One region of the Streptomyces sp. NPDC059524 genome, then DNA from elsewhere that is predicted to be linked to it. Evidence: riboswitches for the same ligand, from Rfam matches in the RefSeq annotation. Region 1 holds a riboswitch; each other region holds the start of a gene.
The links. A riboswitch is a leader RNA that binds a small molecule or an ion and turns the genes downstream of it on or off. The one in region 1 is predicted to bind S-adenosylmethionine.

Region 1 (5,526 bases):
ATCGTCGCCTACGCCGGCGGGCGCCACTTCGCGCCCGGCTGGTACGCGGTGCTGATGGGCTGCCTGCCGGTCGGCATGCTCATCGGCGACGTGCTGGTCGGCCGTCTCCTGCCCCCACCGACCCGCGAGCGGCTGGTGGTTCCGCTGGCCGCGCTGATGGGACTGCCCCTGTTCGGCTTCGCCGCCGGGCCCGGAGTCGGCGCCTCGTCCTGCCTGCTGCTGCTCAGCGGCTTCGGATTCGCCTACGGCCTCGGCCTGCAACGACCGTTCCTGGACGCCCTGCCGCAGGACGGCCACGGCCAGGCGTTCGGCCTGCTGGGCGCCGGAGGCATGACGCTGCAAGGTGTCGGCCCGGCCTGCTTCGGCACGGTGTCCGCAGGCATCGGAACAGGCGGCGCCATCGCCCTGGCAGGCTGCGCGGCGGCACTCACCGCCGGTTGGATCCACCTCTGGCACGACCCGGCCACCCCGAAACCCGTCCTACGAGACCTTGAGACCACGGACACCCCACGGAAGGCGCACACCGCATGATCGACGCATTCGCGAAGGACAACCTGCACGGCAGACTGCGGCGGGACCGCGAGGCCCTGCTCTGGAAACTCGACGGCCTGTCCGAGTACGACGCCCGCCGACCCCTGACCGCGACGGGGACCAACCTCCTCGGCCTCGTCAAACACGTGGCCACCGTCGAGGCCAGGTACTTCGGCGAGGTCTTCGACCGACGGTCCCCGGAACCGCTGTGCCGGTGGCAGGACTCCGACGGCAGCGACCAGTGGGCGACCGAGGACGAGACCCGCGACGAGATCGTCGCGTTCTACCGGCGCACCTGGAAACGCTCGGACGCCACGATCGACGAACTCTCCCTCGACGCCTCCGGCCACGTGCCCTGGTGGCCGCAGCCGCACTCCGCCACCAACCTGTTCGCCATCCTGGTTCACGTCCTCGGCGAGACCGTCCGGCACACCGGACAAGCCGACATCCTGCGCGAGGGCGTCGACGGCCGGACCGGTCTGCGCGCCGAACACGAGCGGCCGATCGACGAACAGGCCCGCGCCGACCACCGCGCGAAGCTCGAACGGGCCGCAAGGTCCGCCGCATCCTTCGAGGCCTGACATCGGCCGGCGTTCCGTATCCGCCGTCAGGATGGGTGGACGGCCTCGGTGAGGCGGTCGGCCGCGTCGACGGCGACCTTCGCGAGCCGGGCGCCGGGGTGGCGGGTGAGACGTTGAACCGGGCCGGTCACCGTGACCGCGGCCACGACGCGCCGAGCGGGGTCCCGCACCGGTGCCGAGACGGAGGCCATGCCGGGTTCGCGTTCGCCGATCGACTGGGCCCAGCCCCGGCGCCGTACGCCGCTCAGGGTCCTGGCCGTGAAGTGCGCGCCCTGCAGGCCGTGGTGGTAGCGCTCCGGTTCCTCCCAGGCCAACAGGACCTGGGAGGCGGAGCCGACCTTCATGGGGAATGCGGAACCGACGGGCACCGTGTCACGCAGGCCGGCCGTCCGCTCCGCGGCGGCGACGCAGACACGCAGCTCCCCTTGGCGCCGGTAGAGCTGCGTGCTCTCACCGGTCGTGTCACGCAGGGCGGTGAGGACCGGACCCGCCGCGGTCAGCAGATGGTCCTCGCTCGACGCGGCCGAGAGCTCGGCGAGCCAGGGGCCGAGGACGAACCGGCCCTGGAGGTCCCTGCCGACGAGACGGTGGCGTTCGAGGGCAGTGGCGAGCCGGTGGGCGGTGGGCCGGGACAGGCCGGTGGCGGCGACCAGACCCGCCAGGGTGGCGGGCCCCGACGCCAGCGCACCCATGATCACTGCGGTCTTGTCGAGGACGCCGACACCACTGGAAATATCCGAAATGTCCATGGAAAGAGCTACTCCAGTCTCAGGACGCGAAGAGGGATCGCGGAGACCTCGCCTGGGCGAGGGCAGGGATGATCAGCGAGAAACGGCCGAAGACATCGGCCGAGCAGCCGCAGAGATCACGAGACGGGTATGCGGAAAGCCCAGGACGGACAGGGCTTGGGTGAAGGGCAGCACAGAGAGCACCGTGTCTCCTCATCTTTTCCCACGCCACGTTGGCGCGGGCCGGAGTTGGCACTGGACCCGACGGCGCGGCGCAAAGAATGAGCACCGAGTCGACCGGGGAGTTGCCGGGGCTTCGTAGGGCCGGTCCCTCCACCCCTCTGGATGATTCGCGAAGACAATAGCAAGACTCCGCCCGCCGCAGACCGGGGGCTCCGGGCCAGGGTCGGGCCCCGCCCGGCGAGACGCGCTCAGCGATCTGTCAGCCTCTTGCGACCCGGCGACACATCGCGGTAGACGAGGGACGCGGCCAGAGCGCTGCTGATGCGTGCAAGGGGGGGCGGAGTGATCTACAGACAGAACCGTACGAAGACCGTCCGCGGCGACGGGTCCGCGATGACGTCCTTCGCCAGGCAGTTGGCGCGGTGGGACCGGCCGGCTGAGGTGCTGATCATGGCGGTGATGGTGATGGTCCTCGTGAGCGACGAAAGCAGGATGTCCCGCGCGATGGCTGCGCTCGCGCTCATCATGTCGTCGGTGCGCTACGGCCGCCGATCCGCGGCGCCCGCTCCTCCGAGAGGCGATCGCGCTGCCTCGTCGTGATGGCGTTCCGCGGATCGAAGTTCCCCGTCTGACATAGCGCCAGATCTGCTGTCATCACGTTGAGATGCAAAGATGCCGAGCGCGGAAGGCCATGGCACCCATGCATGTCCTTTCGGCAGCGAGCGTGACCGGCAGGACGACGGCAAGGATGTGAGTGATGACAGAGCAGGCGCCGGCACTCAGTACGGAACACGACCGTCTGTGCCGTGAACTGGGTTCCATCGCGGTCGACTATCCCTCGGGCGACCCCGTCGAGACGCTGGGCCGGCTCGTGGCCGACGCTGACGCCGCGCTCGCCCGACAGGGCACAGAGCAGGGCAGGTTCGAACGCTCGGGCTACCTGGTCCTGCTCTACGCCATGTCCTGGTATGTAGAGGCGCGTCTGTCCGATCAGGAGGACCTGATCCGGGCGTACGAGGGTGTTCTGCGGGGCTTTCGGCAGACCTTCGCCGAGTCGCCCGCGTGTACCTGCCCGGACGGCGGTCACCCGGCGCCGCCGGAGCCCGAGGGCGCGGCCGAACTCGGTGTCCATCTCCTGACGGAAGACGGCCGCGCCCTCTACGCCGAGGAGGAGGAACCGGAGGAGGGCCTCTCGGTCTATGACTGCGAGCTGTATCTGTCGGGCCTGGCGCGCAGCGCCGCGTACTAGCTTGCTTCGCCCGCACGACCGGTCCTGTCGCGATCATCTGTGCTGCCGGGGGACCTGCGCAGGAGGCCGCGGCGAGCGGTCACCGCGCCGCCCTGCGGTAGTGGGTGAGGACGGCGGCGCCGATCTGCTGCGTGGAGAGGCAGTCCAGTTCGGCTCGGGGGCCGTCGGTCGGGAAGAGGTGTCTGCCCGTGCCGAGCACGCTGGGGAAGGTCAGCAGACGGTACTCGTCGACCAGGTCGGCGGCCCTCAGCTGGTCCACGACGCTGAGGCTTCCGGTGATGATCACGTCGCGGCTCTCACGCTTGACGGCGTCGGCCAGGTCGCCGTCGAGGAGCGTGGAGTTCGCCCAGGCCGAGGTGTCGGTCTGGGCCAGGGTGCGGGAGGCGATCAGCTTCGGGACGGTGTTCATGCGGGCGGCGAACGGGTCGTCGCGGCCCGGCCACAGCCGGGAGAACAGCTGCCAGGTGGTGCGCCCGAGCAGGAGCACCCCCTCGTCCAGCGTGCGGCCGAGCCGGAACTTGTCCCCGGCCACCGCCTGCGGGCCGTGCCGGAATGCCCAGCCGCCCCGCGGCGTTCCCGCGGATCCGTCCGGGTCGGACACGACCCCGTCCAGGGTGATGAACTCGATGACGATGACGCTCACGATGAGTTTCCCTTCGGTTCGGTGCTCATCGGTACGTACTGGCGGCACCGCCCTGACTCATCGCTCGCGTCAGGACTTCCTCGCGGGAATTTCCCCGGGCAGGTCGAAGGTGTCGAAGAGACGGGGGTCGGAGAACACCACGTTGTGTGTGATGCGGCCGGCGGTGACGGTGAGGACCTGGAGGGTGTGCAGTCGGTGGCCGCCGCCGGGCTCCGGCGCGTAGGCGGCGAGGGCGGGCTGCCCGCAGGCGGTGAGCTCCCGCACGAGCCACCCGCTGCCCCGCATCCGGAACACCCGCTCCATGAATCGGCCGTAGTCCTGGCTGCCGAGGTACCACAGCGGAACCGGGGGCATCTCCAGGATCGCGTCGTCGGCCAGCAGCCGTACGAGCGCGGGCACGTCCGCTGCCTCGAACGCCTCCATGTAGCGCCGGACGACCGCTCGCACCTCGGGATCCGCCGGCTCAGCGACCGTACTGGCGTCGCCCACGTCGGCGAGGCCGGCACGGGCGCGCTGCAAGGCGCTGTTGACCGCCGCGACCGACGTCCCCAACTGCTCGGCGACCTCGGCGGCGCTGAAGGCCAGTACCTCCCGCAGCACCAGTACCGCCCGCTGCCGCGCCGGCAGGACCTGCACGGCCGCCACCCACGCAAGCCGCAGATCGGCCCGGACCTCCACATCGAACCGCGCGTCGGGGAACGGCTCCAGCCAGGGCACCTCGAGCGCCGGCGTCAGCGGGGCCTCGGGGTTGTCGCTCGGCGCTCCCAGGCCGGACGGCAGTGGCCGCCGACTGCGGCCCTCCAGTGCGGTCAGGCACACGTTGGTCGCGATCCGGTACAACCAGGTCCGTACCGACGCGCGCGCCGGGTCGTAGCGGTCGCGGGCCTTCCAGGCACGCAGCAGTGTCTCCTGCACCAGATCCTCGGCCTCGTGCACCGACCCCAGCATCCGGTAGCAGAACGCCACCAGCTCACCTCTGTACGGCTCGCAGTCCACGGGCTCATCATGCGGCACAGCCCGCACACCCGAGGATGCTTCGAGGGACGCGCCGCCCGCCGGGCCAGGGGCGCGGACAGGGTTCATACGAGGCGGGTCAGCCCGTGGCGGTCGGCCCAGGCGCTGATCGCCGCGGCCAGTTCCTCGGGGCGATCCTCGGGGGAGTGGTGGCCGGCAGGGCCGTGGTGCGACACCTCCAGGCCCGCGATGTTCTCCTCGCACCAGGCGACGGCGCCCTGGTCGGTCATCGCGCCGGGGCCCGGCTCGAACGCGGCGAGCAGCTTGGGGACGTCAGGGCTGGCGGCCAGCCAGGCGTCGTAGCGTTCGATGCGGGCCACGACGTCGGCGGGCTCGGCGTCGAGCGGCATCATCCGGGTCCATGCCAGCACCGGCCGGCGGCTGTGCGGGGTGGGGAAGGGGCGGCGGTAGACGTCCAGGTCGGCCGGGTCGAGGGGCGTGGCCATCGTGTCCGGGAGTCCTTCGATGAACAGCGACTTCTCCAGGATCATCTCCTCGCCCACTCCCGGGGTGCGCAGCAGATTGAACAACTCCCGTCCTGCGGCAGGGAATTCGTCACCTTCCAGCGGCTTGAGGATCGTCTCGGTGAAGGCGAGG
Region 2 (5,526 bases), on a different contig from region 1:
CCGTCTTCTTCGCGACCTCCTTGACCAGCTCGGCGCCGATCTTCTCGTACGGGTCCTCGAGCTCGATCTCCTTGGCGATGGACACACCATCGTTGGTGATCGTGGGGGCGCCCCACTTCTTCTCGAGGACGACGTTGCGACCCTTGGGGCCCAGGGTCACCTTGACGGCGTCGGCGAGCTGGTTCATGCCGCGCTCGAGGCCGCGCCGTGCCTCCTCGTCGAACGCGATGATCTTGGCCATGTGAAGTGGTCCTCCCGGACGGGGTGGAAACGCAAACGGATCGTGGCTGGTGCCCGCGACGGACGGCCTGCGCGCCTTGTGGTTCCTTGCCCCACCCGGCCCGCGGGCCTCACCGACCCGATCCAAGTTCTGTCACTCTCACTCGGAGAGTGCTAAGCCCAATGATTAGCACTCGACCCATGCGAGTGCAAGCGGCTACCACAGATCCGCGGCGCCGCGCGCCACCCCGCCACCGACCCCAAAGCCCCGGACCGCGGACCCGGGCCCCGGACCCCGGGCAGCACGAAGGGCCCGCGCCCCCGATCGGGGACACGGACCCTCGTGTCGTACGAAGCTTGCAGTCAGACGCGCGCGCTTCAGCCGGCGGCAAGCCGAACCATGTCGGCCTGCGGCCCCTTCTGGCCCTGCGAGATCTCGAACTCGACCCGCTGACCCTCTTCCAGGGTGCGGTAGCCGTCCATCTGAATCGCGCTGTAGTGGACGAATACATCCGCACCACCGTCGACCGCGATGAAGCCGTACCCCTTCTCCGCGTTGAACCACTTGACGGTGCCCTGAGCCATGCCTAACTCCCCTATTACTGGCCCTTGCACAGGACCGCACTTCGCGGACCCGGGTCAGACCTCACCCCCCAATGGATGGAGGTGTGCGCCGGAACGCGTCGACCGCGGCCGAATGTATCTGCCCAACTGCCCTCTGCAACAGGTCAATCGGACGAGAATTCTGAGCGCCCGCGATCGGGGAAACCGGGCCAACTCACCGGATCCCAGGGCAAGTCGGGCCGCATAAATGCCATAAAAGGCCCGAATGGGCGGGGCACTTTGGCTGCTTCTCAGCGGGATTCACGCAAGAACTCATATGCGTCCGTCATGCACCACGGACGGAAGCGGAGCAGCTTCCCCAACTGTACCCCGCTCAACCATGCAGAATTGCCCCCTCCCCATATCTCGCCGGGGGGGCCAATCTGGTAACTCTGGGTAAGTCAGGGAAATCCCGCACGGGTCGAGCCGATCAGCCGCCGGCGACGGCGGGAATGATCGAGACGCCGGCGCCGTCCGGCGTCGCGGTCTCCAGGCCCTGCTCGAAGCGGACGTCGTCGTCGTTCACGTACACGTTCACGAAACGGCGCAGCTTGCCCTGGTCGTCCAGCACGCGGGCGGCGATCCCCGTGTGGTTCTTCTCCAGGTCGGCGATGACGTCGGCGAGGGTCGCCCCCTCGGCCGGCACCTCGGCCTGACCACCGGTGTAGGTGCGGAGAATGGTGGGGATCCGGACGTTGACGCTCATGGTTTCACCTCTGGCGATCTCAGCCCCTGGGGGTCCCCCCGGACGAAGTCTGGGGGAGATTGAGGAGCGGGGGTGCGGGGGCAGAGCCCCCGGTTTCGGGAAGGGGCGGGGTCGGGGAAGGACTACTGAGCGAGCCCAGCCTCACGGAACGCATCCAGGCTCGGCCGGATGGTCGCCGTGGCCTGCGACGTCTCAGCGACAGCGTCCAGCGTCTTCAGACCGTCACCCGTGTTCAGCACGACAGTCGTCAGCGACGGATCGATCAGCCCCGCCTCGATGAGCTTCTTGGTGACACCGAGCGTCACACCGCCGGCGGTCTCCGCGAAGATGCCCTCGGTCCGCGCGAGCAGCTTGATCGCGTCGACGACCTGCTCGTCGTTCACGTCCTCCACGGCGCCACCGGTGCGGCGCGCGATGTCGAGGACGTACGGGCCGTCGGCCGGGTTGCCGATGGCGAGCGACTTGGCGATCGTGTTCGGCTTCTGCGGGCGGACGACGTCGTGGCCGCCCTTGTAGGCGACGGAGACCGGCGAGCAGCCCTCGGCCTGGGCGCCGAAGAGCTTGTACGGCTTGTCCTCGACGAGGCCGAGCTTGATGAGCTCCTGCAGACCCTTGTCGATCTTCGTGAACTGCGAACCGGACGCGATCGGGATGACCAGCTGGTCCGGCAGCTGCCAGCCCAGCTGCTCGCAGATCTCGTAGGCGAGCGTCTTGGAGCCCTCGCCGTAGTACGGGCGCAGGTTCACGTTGACGAAGCCCCAGCCCTCGCCCAGCGGGTCGCCGATGAGCTCGGAGCAGAAGCGGTTCACGTCGTCGTAGTTGCCCTCGATGGCGACGAGGTCACCGCCGTAGACACCGGCCATGACGACCTTGCCCTGCTCCAGGTCGTGCGGGATGAACACGCAGGAGCGGAAGCCGGCGCGGGCGGCGGCGGCGCCGACGGCACCGGCCAGGTTGCCCGTGGAGGAGCAGGAGAGGGTGGTGAAGCCGAAGGCGCGGGCAGCCTCGATGGCCTGGGCGACGACGCGGTCCTTGAAGGAGTGCGTCGGGTTGCCGGAGTCGTCCTTGACGAACAGCTTGCCCTGCTCGACGCCGAGTTCGCGGGCCAGGTTGTCGGCCTTGACCAGGTGGGTCCAGCCCGGGTTCAGGTTCGGCTTCTCGGCGACGTCCGCCGGGACCGGCAGGAGCGGGGCGTAGCGCCAGATGTTCGCGGGGCCGGCCTCGATCTGCTTGCGGAGCGCCTCGGGGTCGCCGACGGGAAGGTCGTACGCGACTTCCAGAGGCCCGAAACACTCGACGCACGCGAAGATCGGACCGAGCTCGAACTTCGCACCGCACTCGCGGCAGGAGAGACCCGAGGCGGGACCGAGGTCCACGGTCTTCTCGGAGGGGGTGGTTCCGGTGGCGACAGTCTGTACAGCCATGAGAGGCGAGGCCCTTTCTCCTCATCTTCCTCACGACGCATCTCGCCGTGAGACGGATTTGGCACCTTCCCTAGCCGGGAGCCTCGCGGTGGACAGTTGCGGTGTCCTACGAGACCGGCTGGAGGGTTGCCGGGGCTTCAACGGGCCGTATCCCTCTGCCCCTCTGGATGAGCGGTATTCGATTGTTGAACGTGGCCGACGGTGACCCCGGCATGCGGTGGTCCCCGGCCTTGTTCAAGACTGTAACCGACGGCTTGGGCGCTTGAGATAGTCGTCCGAACCGCGAGATGGATCACAAATCGTCCCGCACCACCACGCGGAGTGAGGAGCAGCCGACCGTGCTGGAAGAGGTAGAGCGCTGGCTGAACGAGCGCTCCTGGTCCGTGGCGGACCGGCCACTGCACCAGCTGATCGCCGCGAAGCGCGCGTCGGGGCAGACCGTGAGCGTCGTGCTGCCGGCCCTCGACGAGGAGGCGACGGTCGGCCAGATCGTGTCGGTGATCCGGCGCGAACTGATGACGGACGCGGTGCCGCTGGTCGACGAGCTGGTGGTCGTGGACTCCGGGTCCACGGACCGGACCTCCGAGGTCGCGGCGGCGGCCGGGGCGCGGGTCGTGCACCGGGACGCGATCCTGCCGCGGCTCCCGGCCCGGCCCGGCAAGGGCGAGGTGCTGTGGCGCTCGCTCCTCGTGACGTCCGGGGACATCGTCTGCTTCGTGGACGCGGACCTCAAGGAGTTCTCCGCGGACTTCGTGTCCGGAATCGTCGGGCCGCTGCTCACCGACCCGGACGTGCAGTTGGTGAAGGCGATGTACGACCGGCCGCTCGGTGACGCCGTCGGGCAGGGCGGGCGGGTGACCGAGCTGGTGGCGCGGCCGCTGCTCAATCTGCACTGGCCGCGGCTGGCCGGATTCGTGCAGCCGCTCGGCGGCGAGTACGCGGCCCGCCGGTCGCTGCTCGAACAGCTGCCGTTCCCGGTCGGGTACGGGGTCGAGCTGGGGCTGCTCGTGGACGCGCTGCACACGGTGGGCCTGGGCGCGCTCGCGCAGGTCGACGTGGGGGTCAGGAAGCACCGGCACCAGGACGGGCAGGCGCTCGGACGGATGGCGGCGGCGATCTACCGCACGGCGCAGCTGCGGCTCGCGCGCGGGCATCTGGTGCGGCCGGTGCTGACCCAGTTCGAGCGGGGCGAGAAGGGCTTCGAGCCGCGTACGCACGACGTGGACACGGAGGAGCGGCCTCCGATGGCCGAGATCGACGAGTACCGCGAGCGCCGGGTGGCGTGAGCGCCTTACACGTTTGAGGTGTTTCGGCGGCGGCTAGCTTGGGCGTATGGCTTCCACTCCTGGTGCTGCTGAGGTTCTTGTCGCGTCCAACCGGGGACCGGTCTCGTACGCCGTCGGGGACGACGGCACGGTCACGGCCAAGCGGGGCGGGGGCGGGCTCGTGTCCGCGCTGAGCTCCGTCGACGACAAGCTGTGGGTGTGCGCGGCGCTCGGCGACGGGGACCGGGAGGCGGTGCGGCGCGGGATCACCGAGCCGGGTGTGCGGATGCTCGACATCGACCCGGAGGTGCACGCGTCCGCGTACAACGGGATCGCGAACTCGGTGCTGTGGTTCGTGCACCACATGCTGTACCAGACCCCCCTGGAGCCGTCGTTCGGACCGGAGTTCCGACGGCAGTGGGCGGCGTACGAGGAGTACAACCGGGCGTTCGCCCGGGCGCTCGCGGACGGGGCGGCCGAGGGCGCGACGGTCGTGGTCCAGGACTACCACCTGGCCCTGGTGCCGGGCATGCTCCGCGCGCTCCGTCCCGACCTGCGCATCGGGCACTTCTCGCACACGCCGTGGGCGCCCGTCGACTACTTCCGGATGCTGCCGGACGACATTGCGGAGCAGCTGCTGCGGGGGATGCTCGGAGCGGACCGGCTGGGCTTCCTCACCCGGCGCTGGGCGGACGCGTTCACGGAATGCTGCGCGCGGATCGTGGGCGGGCCCGGCGGTACGGAGATCGGGGTGCACGGGCTCGGGGCCGACGCGGAGTTCCTGCGGGAGCGGGCGCACCGGGAGGACGTCGAGGAGCGGCTCGCGGCGCTGCGGGAGCAGGTGGGCGCGGGGCGCAAGGTCGTGGTGCGGGTGGACCGCACGGAGCTGTCCAAGAACATCGTGCGCGGGCTGCGGGCCTTCGAGCTGCTCCTCGAGACGCGGCCGGAGTGGCGGGAGCGGGTCGTGCATCTCGCGTTCGCGTATCCGTCGCGGCAGGACCTGGAGGTGTACCAGGAGTACACGGCGGAGGTCTCCTGGGTCGCGGCGTCGATCAACTCCCGTTTCGGTACGGAGGACTGGACGCCGGTCGTCCTCCACGTGAAGGACGACTTCGCGCGCTCGCTGGCGGCGTACCGGCTGGCGGACGTCGCCCTCGTGAACCCGATCCGGGACGGCATGAACCTGGTCGCCAAGGAGGTGCCGATCGTCTCCGACGGGGGCGGGTGCGTGCTCGTGCTCTCGCGGGAGGCGGGGGCGTACGAGGAGCTCGGGGAGGACGCGCTCGGGGTCAATCCCTATGACCTGATC
Region 3 (5,526 bases), on a different contig from region 1:
TTGAGCCGCCGGCTCTCGCTCTCGGCGGCCGACACCTGCGCCTGCCCCTCGGCCCGTACGGCGTCGGTCTCGGCCCGCGCCTTGCGGGCGGCGGCCTCACCGCGCTTGACGTCGCTGAGCGCGGCCCGCAGCTTGCGGTGCGCGGACTCGGCCTCGCGCCGGGCCGTGTCCAGCTCGGTGCGCAGCCGCTCGGTCTCGGCACGGGTGTGGGCCTGCGCCTCGGCGAGCTGCTCACGCAGCCGGTCCAGCTCGGCGCGGGTCTCTTCGTCGACGCGCTCGGCGTCGGCCCGCTGCGCCTCCTCGCCGGCGGCGGCGACGAGCTTGACCCAGCCCGCCGGGCGCAGCACGTACGCGGCGGCGGCCACGTCGAGCGGGTCGGCGGCGGGCGGCGGGGTCCCGGAGTCCAGGGCCCCCGCGAGTTCGGGCTGCGCCTCGCGCAGCCGCTCACCGATCCGCTGGCGGAACAGGGTGTCGCTCTCCAGCGCGGCCGCCATCGCGTTCCCGGCGAACTTGGCGCGCCGGGTGGGCGTGAACCGCGCGTACTGGCGCAGCTGCGCCGGGAGTTCGCTGACCGTCAGACCGCCGAAACCGTCCGAGACGATCGCCACGACCCGCCGCCGTACGCCTTCGGGCAACGGCCGGTCGAGCAGCTCGGCGGCTCCGCCGTCCCCGGCCTCCCCGCCTGTGCTCTCCACCATCCGTCACCCCAAAGTCCGTGGGGGCCGCTCCGTCAGGAGTCGGCGCCCGGCCTGTCCACGAGTTCCACCTGATCCACCGCGTTGCACCAGCGGCAGCGCACCGATTCGATGGTCTCATCGACCACCTTGCGTTCCTCGACGCTCGGCTCACCGGCCAGGTCGAGGTGGACGTACTCCACGACCTTCGAGGAGCGCGTCACGTCGAACCGCGTGAGGTTGCCGCAGAGCGTGCAGCGCCAGCGGGTGGTGGCGGTCGGCAGGGGAACCGTCATCGGACTGTGCCTTCTTTCAGCTCGCGGCTCTCTCGGCCGTCTTGCCCGTAACCCTACGGCCTGCCGTACGCCGTCCGCTCCCCGCCTTGCGTCATGCTCTGTCCCATGATCGGCAACGGACGTGAGGGCATCGCGCGGGCGACCGCGTTCCTGAGGGGCCCCGCCCCGGTCACGTACGCCCTGATCGGGGTGTGCTGCGTCGTCTTCGTCCTGTCCCCCGCCTCCGGCCTGAACCCCTCCTACGGCACCGGGGACCGGCTGCTCGCGGCGCAGAGCGCGTACTTCGAGCGGTGGGGCGTGGTGCCCGCGGAGCTGTTCGCGGGGTCCTGGCGGGCGGCGCTCACCCCGCTGACGGCCCTGTTCGTGCACGGCAGCTGGCTGCACCTGCTGGGGAACATGCTCTTCCTGCACGTCTTCGGCACGATGACCGAGGAGCGCATGGGCCGGCTGCCCTATCTGCTCTTCTACCTGGTCACGGGGTATCTGGCGCTGTTCGGGTACGCGCTGGCGCACGCGAGCTCGGAGCAGACCCTGGTGGGCGCGTCCGGCGCGATCTCCGCGGTCCTGGGCGCGTTCCTCTACCTCTTCCCGGACGCGCGCGTGACGAGCCTGTTCCCGTTCCTCCTCTTCCTGCCGCTGCGCTTCCCGGCGTGGGTGGTGCTGCCGTTCTGGGTGGCGCTGCAGTGGGCGGCGGCGGGGCAGGCGGGTCAGGGCCCGGGGGTGGCCTATCTGGCGCACCTGGTGGGCTTCTCCACCGGGTTCCTCTACGCATGGGTGCGTTACCGGCGCCGGGCTAGAGTGAAGGCGACCCACACCACGGCCACCGAGGGAGACAGCCAGCCGTGATCACCGCGATCGTGCTCATCAAGACCAGCGTGGACCGCATCCCCGAGATCGCGGAGTCGATCGCGGCGCTGGAGAGCGTCAGCGAGGTCTTCTCCGTCACCGGCACGTACGACCTGATCGCCATGGTCCGGGTCGCCCGCCACGACGACCTCGCCGATGTCATCCCCGGCAAGATCAGCAAGATCCCCGGCGTGGAGGCGACGGACACCCACGTCGCCTTCCGCACCTACTCCCAGCACGACCTGGAGGCCGCGTTCTCCATCGGCCTGGACGGCTGAGCGGACCTCTCGCAAGCCTCAGGAGGCCGGGACGCAGCGCCCGTCCTCCGTGCGGTAGGTCCAGCGGGCGCCGTCGCGGACGAGCTCGGTGACCGCGGCGACGAAGCGCTCGACGTGCTCGTCGGGGGTGCCCGCGCCGAAGCTGACGCGGATCGCGTTCAGCGACTTCTCGCCCGGCGCCGCCTCGGGGGCGCCGCACTCCCCCTGCTGCTGCGGGTCCGAGCCGAGCAGCGTGCGCACCAGCGGGTGGGCGCAGAAGAGACCGTCGCGCACGCCGATGCCGTACTCGGCGGAGAGCGCGGCCGCGAAGTGCGAGGAGTTCCAGCCCTCGACGACGAACGAGATGACGCCGACCCGCGGGGCGTCGTCACCGAACAGCGACAGCACCTTCACCTCGGGCACCGCCGCGAGCCCCTCGCGCACCTTCCGGATCAGGTGCTGCTCGCGGGCGACGAGGGAGTCGAAGCCCGCCTCGGTCAGCGCCTTGCAGGCGGAGGCGATGGAGTAGACGCCGATGACGTTGGGCGAGCCGGCCTCGTGGCGGGCGGCGCTCTCGTGCCACTCCACGTCGACGCCGCCGTCCGCGCGCCGGGCGACCTTGCGCGAGGCGCCGCCGCCGGCGAGGTACGGCTCGGCCTCGGTCAGCCAGTCGGCGCGGCCCGCGAGCACACCGGAGCCGAACGGCGCGTACAGCTTGTGCCCGGAGAAGGCGACCCAGTCGACGTCCAGGTCCCGTACGGAGACGGGGTGGTGGGGGGCGAGCTGGGCGGCGTCGAGGACGATGCGGGCACCGTGCGCGTGCGCGGCGGCGGCCAGTTCGCGCACCGGCCACAGCTCGCCGGTGACGTTCGAGGCGCCGGTGACGCAGACGAGGGCCGGGCCGTAAGGGTCGCGGTCGGCGAGGGCGCGCTCCAGGGTGGCGACGGCCTCGTCGGGGGTGCGGGGCGCGTTCAGGTAGGTGACGCGGGCGTCGCGCCAGGGCAGCAGCGAGGCGTGGTGCTCGGTCTCGAAGACGAAGACCTCGCAGCCGGCCGGGACGGCCTGGGCGAGGAGGTTGAGCGAGTCGGTGGTGGAGCGGGTGAAGACGACCTGGTCGCCCTCGCGGCAGTCGAGGAACTCGGCGACGGCCTTGCGGGAGTTCTCGAACAGGTCGGTCGACAGCTGGGAGAGGTACCCGGCGCCGCGGTGCACGCTGCCGTAGTACGGGGCGTACGCGGCGACGTCGTCCCACACACGCTGGAGGGCCGGGGCGCTGGCGGCGTAGTCGAGGGCGGCGTAGGTGACCTCGCCACCGGTGACGAGCGGGACGGTGACGTCGCGGCCGAGGACCGGCAGCGGGGCGCCGCAGGCGGGGTCGGCGGAGTCGGCGCAGGCGGTGGCGGTGGCGGCGGAGGTGTGAGCGGACATGGGTGTCTCCCGGCAGGACAAGGCGAATGGATGGAGAGATCCCGCACGGCGGATATGACGGTGCTCAAAAGGCCGTCGGCGTACGGGTGTTGACCTCGACGCACGGCGGCACGGCCGGGCGGAGGGTGTGGTGGAGAAGGGGCGAGAAGCCCTAGCGCATTCGCTTGCTCACGAGACTGCTCCCTCGAACGACCCAGGACCCCAGGATTCGCGAGGGGTCCGCGCTTGCCACGCGCCTTGCTGCGCATGGCCTGGTCTTCACCCGGGGCACCCCGCCACGGACGGAGGGTTGCCGGACAGCGGGCCGGGGCCGTAATCGCTGTCACTCATGACCTTGGAAAGCATCCTGCCACACGTCTCGGAAACGGCAAGGGCGCAGTCCAGAATCTGGACTGCGCCCTCGGTCAGGCGGGTGCGGTCACTTCTGGGTGGCGGCCACCCAGCGCTCCAGGGCCGCCTTGGCCGCCCCGCTGTCGATCGAGTGGGCGGCCCGCTCCATGCCGGCCGCGATCTGCTCGGCGAGCGTGCCCTCGCCGGGGCGCACGGCGACGAGCGCGGCCGCCGAGTTGAGCAGCACGGCGTCGCGGACCGGCCCGCGCTCGCCGTCGAGCAGGCGCCGCGCCACCTCCGCGTTGTACGCCGGGTCGCCGCCGCGCAGGGCCTCGATAGGGACCGGCTCGATGCCGACGTCGCGCGGGTCGAAGCGCTCCTCGCGCACGGAGCCGTCCCGGACCACCCAGACGCGGGAGGTGCCGGTGACGGTCAGCTCGTCGAGGCCGTCGTCGCCGCGGAAGACGAGCGAGGAGTTGCCGCGCTCGGCGAAGACGCCGGCCACGACGGGCGCCATCCGGGCGTCGGCCACCCCGACGGCCTGGGCTCGGACCCGGGCCGGGTTGGTGAGCGGGCCGAGCAGGTTGAAGACGGTGCGGATGCCGAGCTGGCCGCGGGCCGCGCCGGCGTAGCGCAGCGCGGGGTGGAACTTCACGGCGAAGCAGAAGGTGATGCCCGCCTCCTCGGCGACCTGGGGCACCCGGGAGGGCGGCAGGTCGAGGTTGACGCCGAGCTTCTCCAGTACGTCCGAGGCCCCGGAAGCGGAGGACGCGGCCCGGTTGCCGTGCTTGACGACCTTGGCGCCCGCGCCGGCCACGACGATCGCGGACATGGTCGAGATGTTGACGGTCTTGGCTCCGTCGCCGCCGGTGCCGACGATGTCGACGGTCTCGCCCGGCACCTCGATCACGTTGGCGTGCTCGTACATGCCGCGGACCAGACCGGAGATCTCCTCGACGGTCTCGCCCTTGGCGCGCAGAGCCACCGCGAAGCCGGCGATCTGCGCGTCGGTGGCCTCGCCCCGCATGATCCGGTCCATGGCCCACGCGGTGTCGTCGGCGCTCAGGTCACGGCCCTCCAGCAGGCCGTTGAGGACGGAGGGCCAGGAACGGCCCGCCGCGGTGTCGCCTCCAGCGGGGGTCAAAGCGCTCATCGCCGCTCCTGGTGATACGCGTAGGACAGGTGAGAAAGGGGCGCTCCCACCTTATCCAGTGCCAGGACGGCGAAGAGCCCCCGTCCAGTGCCTGGACGGGGGCTCCTGCCGTGGCGAACAGCGTCAGAGATCAGTGGTGGCCGTGGCCGCTGGTGATCTCCTTGTACTCCTCGGCGGTGGGCTTGGGGATCTGGTTGTGCTCCCCGTAGTAGCCCTTCGAGAGCTTGGCGCGCAGCTTCTGCGTGCGCGACAGCTTGCGCTCCACACCGTTCTCGTCGACCGTCGGGCCGAGCTCCAGCGGCGCGTACTGCTCGTGCGCCGTGAGGGTGTGCAGGGCGTCCTGGTTCAGCGGCTCGTGGACCTCGATGAACTCACCGTGCGGCAGGCGCTTGATGATGCCGGACTCGCGTCCGTGCAGCACCTTGTCCTTGTCGCGGCGCTGGAGGCCGAGGCAGATCCGCTTGGTGGCGATGAAGACCACGACCGGCATCACGAAGAAGCTGATGCGGACGAACCAGGTGATCGCGTTGATCGACAGGTGG

Region 2: linked by a shared signal. The riboswitch ahead of thrC (threonine synthase) and the one ahead of ACFW9D_RS04125 (IclR family transcriptional regulator) in region 1 are both predicted to bind S-adenosylmethionine.
Region 3: linked by a shared signal. The riboswitch ahead of ACFW9D_RS30105 (aminotransferase class V-fold PLP-dependent enzyme) and the one ahead of ACFW9D_RS04125 (IclR family transcriptional regulator) in region 1 are both predicted to bind S-adenosylmethionine.

What each region holds. Positions count from the first base shown of each region.
Region 1 is NZ_JBHYTK010000009.1:12,408-17,933, forward strand. Features, by position in the region: gene ACFW9D_RS04115 (MFS transporter) at 1-531, shown strand, start outside; gene ACFW9D_RS04120 (DinB family protein) at 528-1,112, shown strand; gene ACFW9D_RS04125 (IclR family transcriptional regulator) at 1,139-1,861, opposite strand; SAM riboswitch class I at 2,051-2,192, opposite strand; gene ACFW9D_RS04130 (hypothetical protein) at 2,781-3,272, shown strand; gene ACFW9D_RS04135 (dihydrofolate reductase family protein) at 3,352-3,915, opposite strand; gene ACFW9D_RS04140 (sigma-70 family RNA polymerase sigma factor) at 3,985-4,911, opposite strand; gene ACFW9D_RS04145 (haloalkane dehalogenase) at 4,995-5,526, opposite strand, start outside.
Region 2 is NZ_JBHYTK010000126.1:8,281-13,806, forward strand. Features, by position in the region: gene groL (chaperonin GroEL) at 1-241, opposite strand, end outside; gene ACFW9D_RS28570 (cold-shock protein) at 598-804, opposite strand; gene ACFW9D_RS28575 (MoaD/ThiS family protein) at 1,253-1,528, opposite strand; gene thrC (threonine synthase) at 1,651-2,952, opposite strand; SAM riboswitch class I at 2,971-3,126, opposite strand; gene ACFW9D_RS28585 (glucosyl-3-phosphoglycerate synthase) at 3,291-4,238, shown strand; gene ACFW9D_RS28590 (trehalose-6-phosphate synthase) at 4,285-5,526, shown strand, end outside.
Region 3 is NZ_JBHYTK010000141.1:4,594-10,119, forward strand. Features, by position in the region: gene ACFW9D_RS30085 (NYN domain-containing protein) at 1-698, opposite strand, end outside; gene ACFW9D_RS30090 (hypothetical protein) at 731-970, opposite strand; gene ACFW9D_RS30095 (rhomboid family intramembrane serine protease) at 1,076-1,816, shown strand; gene ACFW9D_RS30100 (Lrp/AsnC family transcriptional regulator) at 1,813-2,094, shown strand; gene ACFW9D_RS30105 (aminotransferase class V-fold PLP-dependent enzyme) at 2,113-3,501, opposite strand; SAM riboswitch class IV at 3,718-3,835, opposite strand; gene trpD (anthranilate phosphoribosyltransferase) at 3,920-4,984, opposite strand; gene ACFW9D_RS30115 (cytochrome bc complex cytochrome b subunit) at 5,115-5,526, opposite strand, start outside.